Regions from separate parts of the Janibacter hoylei PVAS-1 genome, predicted to be linked through region 1. Evidence: riboswitches for the same ligand, from Rfam matches in the RefSeq annotation. Region 1 holds a riboswitch; the other holds the start of a gene.
What was found. Region 1 has a riboswitch for S-adenosylmethionine ahead of CWN80_RS02785 (bifunctional o-acetylhomoserine/o-acetylserine sulfhydrylase). Riboswitches for the same ligand answer to the same signal wherever they lie in the genome.

Region 1 (5,771 bases):
GGGCGCGCGCCGGCGCACCTTGAGGCCGCCGGGCAGGACCCCTTCGGTGCGGGTGCCGTTGTCGATGCACTCCTGCATGACCGACCAGATGTGCAGCAGCTCCTGGCGCACCTCGTCCTCGGTGCGCCACGACAGCTCGTTGTCGAGCATGACCTGGGCGATCGACAGGCCGGTCTCCCGGCAGATGGCGAGCAGCTGGTCGCCGGTGGTGAAGGGGTGGGCGACGGGCGTCGTGTCGGCGACGATCTTCGTCGAGCCCGAGGCGTCCTCGCCGACGACGAAGCCGCCGCCGACGGAGTAGTAGGTGTGCGCGCTGATCGGCTCCTGCGCGTCGCCCCACGCCGTGAAGGTCATGCCGTTGGGGTGCAGGGGCAGCGCCTTGCGCCGGTGCAGCACGAGGTCGTCGTCCTCATGGAAGTCGATCTCGTGCTCGCCGAGCAGGCTCACCCGGTGCGAGGAGCGGATCTGCTGCAGCCGACCGGCCACCGAGCGGGGGTCGCAGACCTCCGGGCGCTCACCGGACAGGCCGAGCAGGACCGCGGTGTTGGAGCCGTGCCCGTGACCGGTCGCTCCGAGCGAACCGAAGAGCTCGGCCTTGACCCGACGCACCTGCGGCAGGACCCCTTCGTCACGCAGACCCTCGACGAACATCACGGCGGCCCGCATCGGGCCGACGGTGTGGGAGCTCGACGGGCCGATGCCGATCGAAAACAGGTCGAAGACGCTCAGTGCCACGGGTGGCTCTCCTGGGGTGCTCGTGGGTGGGGCACGGACGGCTCGACGCGGGTGGTGGGGCGCCGTGCCGTGGCTCACACTACCCACCGCGTCGACTGCGCCGGGCCGCTGTGGAAAACCTCGCGGCGGGCTGCGCCGACCCGGCCACACTGCAGGGCATGAGCTTCGACGACCTGCCCCGTGACTGGCCCACCCGACCCCTGACCGACCCGACGATCGCCCGCGACGTCGTCGATCTCGTCGTGCGCGAGAGCGACCGCGAGAGTGGCTCGCTGACGATCGTGCTGTGCGACGAGACCTGCCGCATGATCCAGCCGATCACGATCGGCGAGCTCGGCGGTACCGACCTGCCACCGAGCGAGCGGCGCCGCCCCTTCGACCTCGTCGTCGGTGGCCTCGTCGAGCGTCTCGGCGGCCTCGTCGTCGCGATCGGCCGGCCCCACGGCCTCGAGCCCGACGACGAGGCACGGGCCTGGCACGAGGCGGCGATCGCCTCCTGCCGCGAGCTCGACGTGCCACTGCTCGCGACCTACCTGGCGACCGATCGCGCCGTCGTCGAGATGCCGGTGTGGGACGGGCTGGCGATCGCCGGCTGACCGCCCGACCCCCGCCTCACTCGTTCGCGGACCGAGCGAGCAGTTCGTCGACCTGGGCGACCACCTCCGCGCCGATCGCCCGGGCGAAGCCCTCCGGGTCCTCGTGGGCCGCGGGGGACTCCTCGACGATGACGTCGACGAGCCCGTCCTCGCGCATGTGTCGGGCGCCGACCCGCTGGCGGGCGGCGAGCAGAGCGGCGTGCTCGGTGTCCTTGAAGACGATGGCACTCGCCCCCTCCGGCGGCAGCGGCGACAGCCAGGCATTGCCGGCGGCGACGACCCGCTGCGCGGGCAGCAGCGCCAGCGCGCCCCCGCCGGTGCCCTCGCCGAGGAGCACGGACACGCTCGGTACGTCGAGCGCCGTCATGTCGGCGATGCACCGGGCGATCTCCCCGGCGAGCGCGCCCTCCTCCGCCCGGGGGGAGAGGTCGGCGCCGGGGGTGTCGATGACCGTCACGAGGGGCAGGCCGAGCTCGCGGGCCATCCGCATGCCGCGACGTGCCTCACGCAGCGCGGCCGGTCCCATCGACTCGGCGACCTGGTAGCGGCGGTCCTGGCCGACGAGCACGCACGGCCGCGAGCCGAAGGAGGCCAGGGCGAGCATGACCCCCTTGTCCGACTCGCCGTAGCCCGTGCCGTTGAGCGGGATGACGTCGTCGGCGGCGTGCCGCAGCAGCTCCCGCACACCGGGGCGGTCCCCCCTTCGGGTCGTCTCGATGGCCCCCCAGACCGCGGCGACCTCCTCCTCGTCCGGCTCCGGCCGCGAGACGAAGGGAGCGATCCGCCACGCCGGGTGCTCGGTCGGGTCGGCGTGCCGATGGGTCGTCGCCGACAGCATCGTCAGGGCGCGCGCCGCGATGCCGGCCAGCTCCTCGAGCGGGACGACGGCGTCGACGATGCCCTTGTCGACGAGGTTTTCGGCGACTTGGACGCCCTCCGGGAAGGGGACGCCGTTGACCGTCTCGTAGACGACCGGGCCGAGGAAGCCGATGAGCGCCCCGGGCTCGGCGATCGTCATGTGCGCCAGCGACCCCCACGAGGCGAAGACGCCGCCGGTCGTCGGGTGCCGCAGGTAGGCGAGGTAGGGCAGGCCGGCCGCCTTGTGCGCCACGACCGCGGCCGAGATGTCGACCATCGTCATGAAGGCCGGGGTGCCCTCCTGCATCCGCGTACCACCGCTGGCGGTCGCCGCGATGAGCGGCAGCCGCTCGGTCGTCGCACGCCGGACCGCCGAGACGATCCGGCCCGCGGCCGCCCGTCCGATCGACCCGCCGAGGAAGCGGAACTCGCCGACGATGAGGGCGACGTCGTGACCCTGGATCCGGGCCCGTCCGGTGAGGATCGACTCGTCGGTGCCGGCGCGCTCGGCCGCGGCCGCCATCGCCGACCGGTAGGTGTCGTCGAGGCCGGAGGTGTCGATCGGCTCGTCCCACGTGACGAAGCTGTCCGGGTCGACGACCGCGTCGATGAGCTGCTGGGCACCAGGGCGCTGGGGACTCATGGCAGTGATGGTGCCACCCACGAGGGTGGGTAACCTTGCCCGGTGCTTGTGCCCCTGACCACTGCCGTGATGGTCGCCGTCGCCGCCCTCGGGCTCGTGGCCCTGATCTACCTCGCGCTCGACCGCCCCGTCGACGACGGGCTCCTGCTCGTCGCGGCGCTCGTCGAGCTGGGTCTGCTCGTGCTCGCCGTGACGACGGCGGTCGTCCACGGCCGCGTCACCGGGACGGGGGAGGGCGCGACGATGCTCGCCTACGCCCTGACCCTCCCGATCATCCCGCCGGTCGTCGTCTTCATCGCCCTCAAGGAAAAGACCCGCTGGGCCATGGGCGTCGTCATCGCCGGTGCCTTCACCGTCGGGGTCATGACCTACCGCATCCTCCAGATCTGGCAGACCAGTGGCCCCGCCTGAGGTCAGCACCGGCACCGGGCCCGGCCGGGTCGTCGTCGCCGTCTACGGAGTGCTCGCGCTCGCCGCGACCGGGCGCTCGATCCTGCAGATCACCCAGTACTTCGACCGGGCCCCGCTCGCCTACGTGCTGTCGGCGTGCGCCGCCCTCATCTACGTCGTCGCGACCATCGCCCTGGCGAAGGGGGGACCCTCCGGTGCCCGCGTGGCCACCGGCGCGATCCTCGTCGAAGCCGTCGGCGTCGTCACCGTCGGGACCCTGTCCTTCGTGCGGCCCGAGCTCTTCCCCGACAAGACCGTCTGGTCCCACTACGGGTCCGGCTACGGCTACCTGCCGCTCGTCCTCCCCTTCGTCGGGCTGTGGTGGCTCCACCGGGTGCGCGCCCGCTAGGTGAGACGGAGGCTGGTGCGCGCCAGCCCTTTTCCTATCATCGCAGCAGGTCTTGAGCGCCAGCGCGAAGCCCCGGCTCGCTGGCCGGCAACCCTCCTCCGCGGTGGGGTGCCCCGGGAGACGACCTGGTCCGCGACGTCCGTCGCGGTCAAGCGCGCACTCAAGGAGCAGACATGTCCGACCCCTCCATCTGGAGCTTCGAGACCCAGCAGATCCACGCCGGCCAGGCGCCCGACCCGACGACTGGTTCGCGGGCGCTGCCGATCCACGCGACGACCTCCTACGCCTTCAAGGACACCGAGCAGGCGGCGAACCTCTTCGCGCTCAAGGAATTCGGCAACATCTACACGCGCATCATGAACCCCACCCAGGACGCGGTGGAGCAGAAGATCGCCGCCCTCGAGGGTGGCGTCGGCGCGCTGCTCACGGCGTCGGGCATGTCCGCGACGCACCTCGCCCTGGTCAACATCGCCGAGGCGGGTGACCACATCGTCGCCAGCGCCGCGCTCTACGGCGGCACGATCAACCTGCTGAAGTTCACCCTGCCGAAGTTCGGCATCGAGGTCTCCTTCGTCGAGGACCCGAGCGACCTCGAGCAGTGGCGCGCGGCGGTCAAGCCCAACACCAAGGCCTTCTTCGGCGAGACGATCGGCAACCCCAAGCCGGTCGTGCTCGACATCGCCGGCATCGCCGAGGTCGCCCACGAGGCCGGGGTGCCGCTCGTCGTCGACAACACGATCGCCACGCCTTACGTGCTGCGCCCCCTCGAGCACGGTGCGGACGTCGTCGTCCACTCGGCGACGAAGTACCTCGGCGGCCACGGCACCGCGATCGCCGGCGTCATCGTCGACGGCGGGGCCTTCGACTACGCGGCCGACCCGGAGAAGTTCCCCAACTACAACCAGCCCGACCCGAGCTACCACGGGCTGCGCTTCGGCCCCGACCTCGGCGTCAACGGCGCGCTCGGGGCCAACCTGTCCTTCATCCTCAAGGCACGCGTGCAGCTGCTGCGCGACATCGGCCCGGCGATCTCGCCCTTCAACGCCTTCCTCATCGGGCAGGGCATCGAGACGCTCAGCCTGCGCATCGAGCGGCACCTCGACAACACCCGCAAGGTCGTCGACTTCCTCTCCGGCCACGCGCAGGTCGAGGCGGTCAACTGGGCGTCCATCGAGGGCTCGGCGAGCTTCGAGCAGGCGCAGCGCTACACGCCGAAGGGGGCCGGTGCCGTCATCTCCTTCGAGATCGCCGGCGGCCTCGAGGCAGGCAAGAAGTTTGTCGAGGGGCTCACCCTGCACAGCCACCTGGCCAACATCGGTGACGTGCGCTCGCTCGTCATCCACCCGGCCTCGACGACCCACTCGCAGGGTCCGGAGGAGGACCGGCTCGCCGCCGGCGTCACCCCCGGCCTCGTCCGTCTGGCGGTCGGTCTCGAGAGCATCGAGGACATCGTCGCCGACCTCGAGCAGGGCTTCGCCGCCGCGAAGTGATCTTCGGTCCCTGAGGAGGCGAGGAACCTCGGTCCCTGAGGAGGCGAGGAACCTCGGTCCCTGAGGAGGCGAGGAACCTCGGTCCCTGAGGAGGTGAGGAACGAGCCGTCTCGAAGGGCCATCTCGAAGGGCGCACCGAGGGGCCTGTGGAGAACTCCACGGGCCCCTCGGCGTTTTTTCCTAGCGTGTGGGGCATGGGCGGACAACGCATCTCCATCGACAGCGAGGGCATCGCGGGGCTGGGTCGACAACTGACGGCGATCGCCGACTACCTCGAAGAGAAGGCGGCCAAGGCCAACAACGAGGCGGTCGAGACCTTCGGCTTCCCGAGCTGGACCGGCACCCAGGCCTACGAGGCGGCCATCGGTGACTACGAGCGCCGGCGCAAGCAGGCCTGCACGCAGCTGCGTGCGCTCGCGCGCCTCGCCCAGGACGCCGGGTCCTGGTACGTCGAGACCGAGGACCTCGTCGACGAGCGCAACCGGGGGGTCCTCTGATGGCGCTCGAGGACCCGGGGACGATCGAGGAGGGCGACCCCGCCGTCATCCGCGCCGAGGCCGACGAGCTCAAGACCGTAGCGGCCAACATCCACACCGTCGTCAACCTGCTGCGCACCGTCTCGACGAAGGGGGTGTGGGACTCGTGCTCGG
Region 2 (5,771 bases), on a different contig from region 1:
CGGTGTCGGCGTAGATCCCGCGCTCGGCGTCCGCGAGGACCGCCCCGTCGCCGAAGCTGTCCCACAGGGCGGCAGCGAGCTCGACGAACTCCGCGGCCCGCTCGTAGCGGCGGCTGTGGTCGGGTCGGGTGATGCCGAAGTTGGCGGCCTCGTCGCGGGTGCCGGAGGTGACGATGTTCCACCCGGCGCGGCCATCACTCAGGTGGTCGAGGGAGGCGAAAGCCCGCGCGAGGGTGTACGGGTGGTTGTAGGTGGTCGAGGCGGTGGCGATGAGCCCGACCCGCTCGGTGCTCGCGGCCAGCGCCGAGAGCAGGGTGAGCGGCTCGAAGGCGGAGTGCGAGTTGTGCCGCACGTTGCCGCCGAGCGCGACCGTGTCCGCGAGGAAGACGGAGTCGAGCAGGCCCCGCTCGGCCGTCCGTGCGATGTCGACGTAGTGCTGCAGGGTGAGGGCCTGCGTGGGTCGGGTCGAGCGGTGGCGCCAGGCGGCCTCGTGGTGGCCGTTGGGCATGATGAAGGCATTGAGGTGGAGCTGTCGTCGCGTGCTCATGTCGTGGATTCCTTTGCGGTCGAAGGGAGTTGGGCCCGGTCTCAGTTGCCGTGCGGCGTCGTGCGCCACCCGGAGAAGTGCCGCTCGAGGCGCACCAGTGCCGTGTTGACGGCCAGCCCGAAGATGGAGACGGTGAGGATGCCCGCGTACATCTGCGGGATCTGGAAGCTGCTCTGCGCGTTGACGATGAGGTAGCCCAGGCCCGCCTTGGCCCCGACCATCTCGGCGGCGATGAGCACGAGGATCGACGCGGTGCCGGCCATGCGGACCCCGGTGAAGATCGTCGGGACCGCGGAGGGCAGGACGACCCTGACGAAGAGCTGCAGGTTGCTCAGCCCGAGCGTCCGGGCGGCCCGGACGAGGAGCGGGTCGACGGTCCGCACGCCGGCGACGGTGTTGAGCAGCACGGGGAAGAAGGCCGCGAAGGCGACGATCGAGACCTTGCTCAGCTCACCGATGCCGAGGAGCAGGGTGAAGACGGGCAGCAGCGCCAGGGCCGCGGTGTTGCGGAAGAGCTCGAGCAGCGGGGTGAGGAACTCGCGCAGGCCCTCGTACCAGGCGACGGCGATGCCGAGGACGACGCCGGCGACGACCGCGAGGCCGAAGCCGATGACCGACCGCGTCAGGCTGGCCTGGAGGTGCTCCTGCAGCTGCCCGGTCCGCACGAGGTCCCACAGCGCCTCGAGCACGACGTGCAGGGGTGGCAGGAAGACGCGGCGGGTCGGCTCGAGCAGGTACTGGGTGCCGTACTCCCACAGGAGGAGGAAGAGCACGACCGCGGCGGACCGGCGGGCGCCGGTGCGCAGCGCCCCGAGGGCGCGTCGGGTGCGGGTCGGCGCCGCGGGCGGACTCAGTTCGGGCGACGAAGGGGGTCCCTCCGCCATGGTCGAGGTGGTGGAGGTCGTCGGGGTCAGGGTCGCGGTGCTCATCAGGCCGCCCTCTCGGTGCCGTCGGGCTGGATCTTGTGGTGGCCGGCGCGCTGCGCCCGCTCGACCTCGTCGTGCAGCAGGCTCCAGATCTGGTGTCGGTAACCGACGAAGTCCGGGTCCGAGCGCAGGTCGCGCTCGCCCTCGCGGTCACCCAGGTCGATGTCGACGACCTGCTTGAGCCGCCCGGGCCGCGAGGAGAGGATCGCGACGCGCTGGCCGAGGTAGACCGCCTCCTCGATGCCGTGGGTGATGAAGACGGCGGTCGTGCCGGTGGTGCGCCAGATCCGCAGCAGCTCGTCCTGCAGCTGCTCACGGGTCTGGGCGTCGAGCGCGGCGAAGGGCTCGTCCATGAGGAGGATCCCCGGCTCGTAGGCGAGGCTGCGGGCGATCGCGACGCGCTGCTTCATGCCGCCCGAGAGCTCGTGCGGGAGCCGGTCCTCGGAGCCGGAGAGCCCGACGAGGGCGAGGTACTCGCGCGCCCGCTCGGTGCGCTCCTTGCGGGTGAGCGGCAGCTGCTTGAGCCCGAAGGCGACATTGGCCAGCGCCGTGCGCCAGGGGAAGAGGGCGTACTGCTGGAAGACGATCCCGCGGTCGAGACCCGGTCCGGTGACGGCCTCGCCGTCGACGAGGACCTCGCCGCTCGTCGGGGTGCTCAGCCCGCCGAGCAGGTCGAGCAGGGTGGTCTTGCCCGACCCGCTCGGTCCGACGAGGGTGAGGAACTCCCCTGCCGGGACGGTGAGGCTGATGTCCTCGACGGCCCGCAGCACGCTCGCGCGCGGCTGGTCCTTCGTCGGGCGGACGACGAACTCCTTGGTGACGTGGCGCAGCTCGATGCTCGAGGTCACTTCGTCCCCTCCTTGGCCAGGTCGTTGTACTCGTTGGTGTAGATCGACGCCGGGTCGAGGTCTGCCTGGTCGACGATCCCGGTGCTCTCCAGCCAGGCCGCCCACTGGGTGAAGTCCTCGTCGGAGACCGCCCCGCCCTTCGCCGGGACACCGGTGCTCTTCCAGAAGCGGACGTTGTCGGTGCTCTCGTTGCGGTCGCGGCCCTCGATGATCCGCTCGAAGCGCGCGTGGACGGTGGCGCGGGGTGTCCTGCGGGCCCACTCGATCGCCTTGGCGACACCGGTGGTGAACTCGCGGACGGCGTCCGGGTGCTGGTCGATGAAGTCGTCACGCAGCACGTACTGGCCGCCGTTGAGCTCGTGACCGAGCACCTCGGTGTCGCGCACGAGCTCGCGGATGTCGGGCTGCGAGAGCGCCCGGTCCTGCAGGACCCCGCCGAGGGCACCGACGTCGATCTGCCGGCGGCGGATGGCCTCCTCGGTGTCGTTGGGTGGCAGGACGACGAGCTGCACCTGGTCGATCTGCCGGCTGGTGAGGCCGGCCGTGGTCAGCCAGGTCTCGATGAAGGCCTCGGCGTGGGCCCCCAGCGTGTTGACGGCGATCTTCTTGCCGACGAGGTCCTTGGGCCTGCGGATTCCGCTGTCCTTGCGGACGTAGAGGCCCTGGTAGGACTTCTTGTCCGAGCCGTAGTAGTTGATGACCGCGGTGATCGGCGACCCGGCCTGCGCGAGCTTGACGATCGCTCCGGAGAATGCGCCACCGACATCGGTCTGCCCGGTCGCGACGGACTGGATGTCCTGTGGCCCGCTCACCGTCGCGCCGACGTACTCGAGGTCGATGGTCGGGAAGTAGCCGAGGTCGTCGGCCAGTTCGGGGAAGGTGACGTTGTTGGCGCTGCCCTGGTATCGGAAGGTCACGCGGCCCCCGGGCCCGGTGCCTGCGGCATCGCTCGTGGGCAGGGTGCAGCCGGCGAGGGCGGAGGTCGTCGCGATCCCGGCGAGGCCGAGCAGGACGGAGCGGCGTGAGGTGTGGGTGCTCATCAGGCCACCGCCACGGAGCGCGCGAGGAGGTCGCCGCGGTGGGCGGCCTCCGCGGCCGCGACGAGCGAGCGACCGGCGACGGCGTCGAGGAAGACGCGGGTCACCTCGGCCAGCGGGCCGGCGGCGGACTCGGCGATGCTCACCTCACCGCCGTCGTGTCGGGTGACCTCGGAGGCGAGGACGAACCACCCCGGCGTGATGGCGCTCGGCGCGAGGCTGGCGAGCACGGGGCGCAGGGCGTAGTCCACCGCGAGGACGTGGGCGGGGCTGCCGCCGGTGGCGATCGGCAGGACCACCTTGTCCTTGAGCCCGGTCTGCGGCAGCAGGTCGAGGAAGGCCTTGAGCAGGCCGCTGTACGCCGCCTTGTAGACCGGCGTCGAGACGATGACGGCATCGGCGCGGGCCAGGGTGCAGGCCGCGCGAGCGATGTCGTCGTCGTCCGTGTCGGCTCGCAGGAGCGGCTCGGCGGGCAGGTCCCGCAAGACGATCGGGGCGATGAGGTGACCGGCGCGCTGCACGCGGTGCGACAGGTCGCCGAGGACCGCCTCGGTCCGCGACGAGGTGGACGGACTGCTGGAGATGGTGGCGATGACAGCCATGGGGGTGCCTCTCTGTGGGCATGACGGATCGACGGTCGACGAAGGGGGTCTCGTCACCGGACCGGGGTTGGTGGGGGTGATGTCGCATTTCCCTAGGGAAACGCGCAGGTGGCGCCGCATTTCCCTAGGGAAATGCGCAGGTGGGGCCGTATTTCCCTAGGGAAATACGGGTTCAGGTCAGCGACAGAGCGCGCTGTTGACCCTCAGCAGGTCGACGTGGCGCCGCAGCGCCGGGCGCAGCGACCGCGGTGCGGTCCTGGCAGTGGTGCTCATGGGAGATCCCGTCTCTCGTCGGGAGGCCGGCGAGGGCCTCGCGCTTGCTCCGACCGGAAGTGACCGGAGCCAGGTCCTCACCCGGAGCACCCCACCGCGAGTTGGAGGGTTGCTGTCCAGCGAGCCGGGGCTTGACGCTGGAACTCGTGACCTGATGAAGAACCTACGCAGATCCATCTCCTACTGCAAGAGAAGGAGTTGCCTGTCTCGCGATCCGGACCCCACGAGTGCCCCTGTCCCCCAACGGGACCCAGCTGACTCGACAGGTGGTTGTGTGGTCAACCGGTAGCGCCGGGTGCCGGCAGCGCCCGGTGAGCGCCGCCGGCTCGCTGAACTCCCTGTTCAACACACAACCATCAGCAGGACGAAGGGGGCGCCGCCGCCAGCACGACGAAGGGTGGGGTCGACGCGACTCAAGGAAAAGTCCGGACTGCCTGCGCCCCGTGAGAGGCAGACCAAGCGGTCCGGACTTTCCCCCAGCGTCGACCCCACCCTTCGCCGGGCGGCCCGGTCTTCGGCAGGACGGACGAGAGGGCTCAGCCCTGGCTGAGCATCTCCGCCGTGAGGAAGGCCAGCTCGAGACTCTGCTGGTGGTTCAGGCGCGGGTCGCACACGCTCTCGTAGCGCTTGTTGAGGTCCTCGTCGAGGATCCGCTCGGCGCCGCCGAGGCACTCGGTGACGTCGTTGCCGGTGAGCTCGACGTGCAGACCGCCGGGGACGGTGCCGAGCGAGCGGTGCACCTCGAAGAAGCCGCGGACCTCGTCGACGACGTCCTCGAAGTCACGCGTCTTGAAGCCGGACGCCGACTCGAAGGTGTTGCCGTGCATCGGGTCGCAGATCCAGGTGACCATCGCCCCGGAGTCGCGGACTTTTTCGACGATGGCGGGCATCGCCTCGCGGATCTTGCCGGCACCCATGCGGGTGATGAAGGTCAGGCGGCCGGGCTCGCGGTGCGGGTCGAGCAGGTCGATGATCCGCAGCAGCTCGTCGGGGTCGGCCTTGTCGGAGACCTTCATGCCGATGGGGTTGCGGATCCGGCTGACGAAGTCGAGGTGCGCGTGGTCGATCTGACGCGTCCGCTCCCCGATCCACAGGAAGTGACCCGAGGTGTCGTAGAGGTTGCCGGTGCGCGAGTCGACGCGGGTCATCGGGCGCTCGTAGTCGAGGAGCAGCGCCTCGTGGGCCGACCAGAACTCGGTTGCCCGCATCGCCTCGAAGTCGACACCGCAGGCGGCCATGAAGCGCATCGCCTTGTCGATCTCGCGGGCCAGGCCCTCGTAGCGCCGGTTGGCGGCGTTGGAGACGAAGCCGACATTCCAGTCGTGCACGCGGCGCAGGTCGGCGAAGCCGCCCTGGGTGAAGGCGCGCACGAGGTTCAGCGTCGCCGCACTCGTGTGGTACCCGCGCAGCAGGCGCTGCGGGTCGGGCTCGCGCGACTCGGGGGTGAAGGCGAAGTCGTTGACCATGTCGCCGCGGTAGGCGGGCAGGGTGACGCCGTCGCGCGTCTCGGTGTCCTTGCTGCGGGGCTTGGCGAACTG

Region 2: another riboswitch for S-adenosylmethionine. It lies ahead of ssuE (NADPH-dependent FMN reductase); the one in region 1 lies ahead of CWN80_RS02785 (bifunctional o-acetylhomoserine/o-acetylserine sulfhydrylase).

Annotation. Positions count from the first base shown of each region.
Region 1 covers NZ_PIPF01000002.1:102,885-108,655, forward strand. The annotation lists gene CWN80_RS02760 (L-serine ammonia-lyase) at 1-735, opposite strand, end outside; gene CWN80_RS02765 (hypothetical protein) at 894-1,331, shown strand; gene CWN80_RS02770 (carboxyl transferase domain-containing protein) at 1,348-2,832, opposite strand; gene CWN80_RS02775 (hypothetical protein) at 2,875-3,243, shown strand; gene CWN80_RS02780 (hypothetical protein) at 3,230-3,631, shown strand; SAM riboswitch class IV at 3,680-3,792, shown strand; gene CWN80_RS02785 (bifunctional o-acetylhomoserine/o-acetylserine sulfhydrylase) at 3,805-5,121, shown strand; gene CWN80_RS02790 (hypothetical protein) at 5,316-5,618, shown strand; gene CWN80_RS02795 (hypothetical protein) at 5,618-5,771, shown strand, end outside.
Region 2 covers NZ_PIPF01000007.1:353,394-359,164, forward strand. The annotation lists gene CWN80_RS08550 (LLM class flavin-dependent oxidoreductase) at 1-547, opposite strand, end outside; gene CWN80_RS08555 (ABC transporter permease) at 589-1,476, opposite strand; gene CWN80_RS08560 (ABC transporter ATP-binding protein) at 1,476-2,321, opposite strand; gene CWN80_RS08565 (ABC transporter substrate-binding protein) at 2,318-3,361, opposite strand; gene ssuE (NADPH-dependent FMN reductase) at 3,361-3,960, opposite strand; SAM riboswitch class IV at 4,269-4,385, opposite strand; gene CWN80_RS08575 (class II 3-deoxy-7-phosphoheptulonate synthase) at 4,770-5,771, opposite strand, start outside.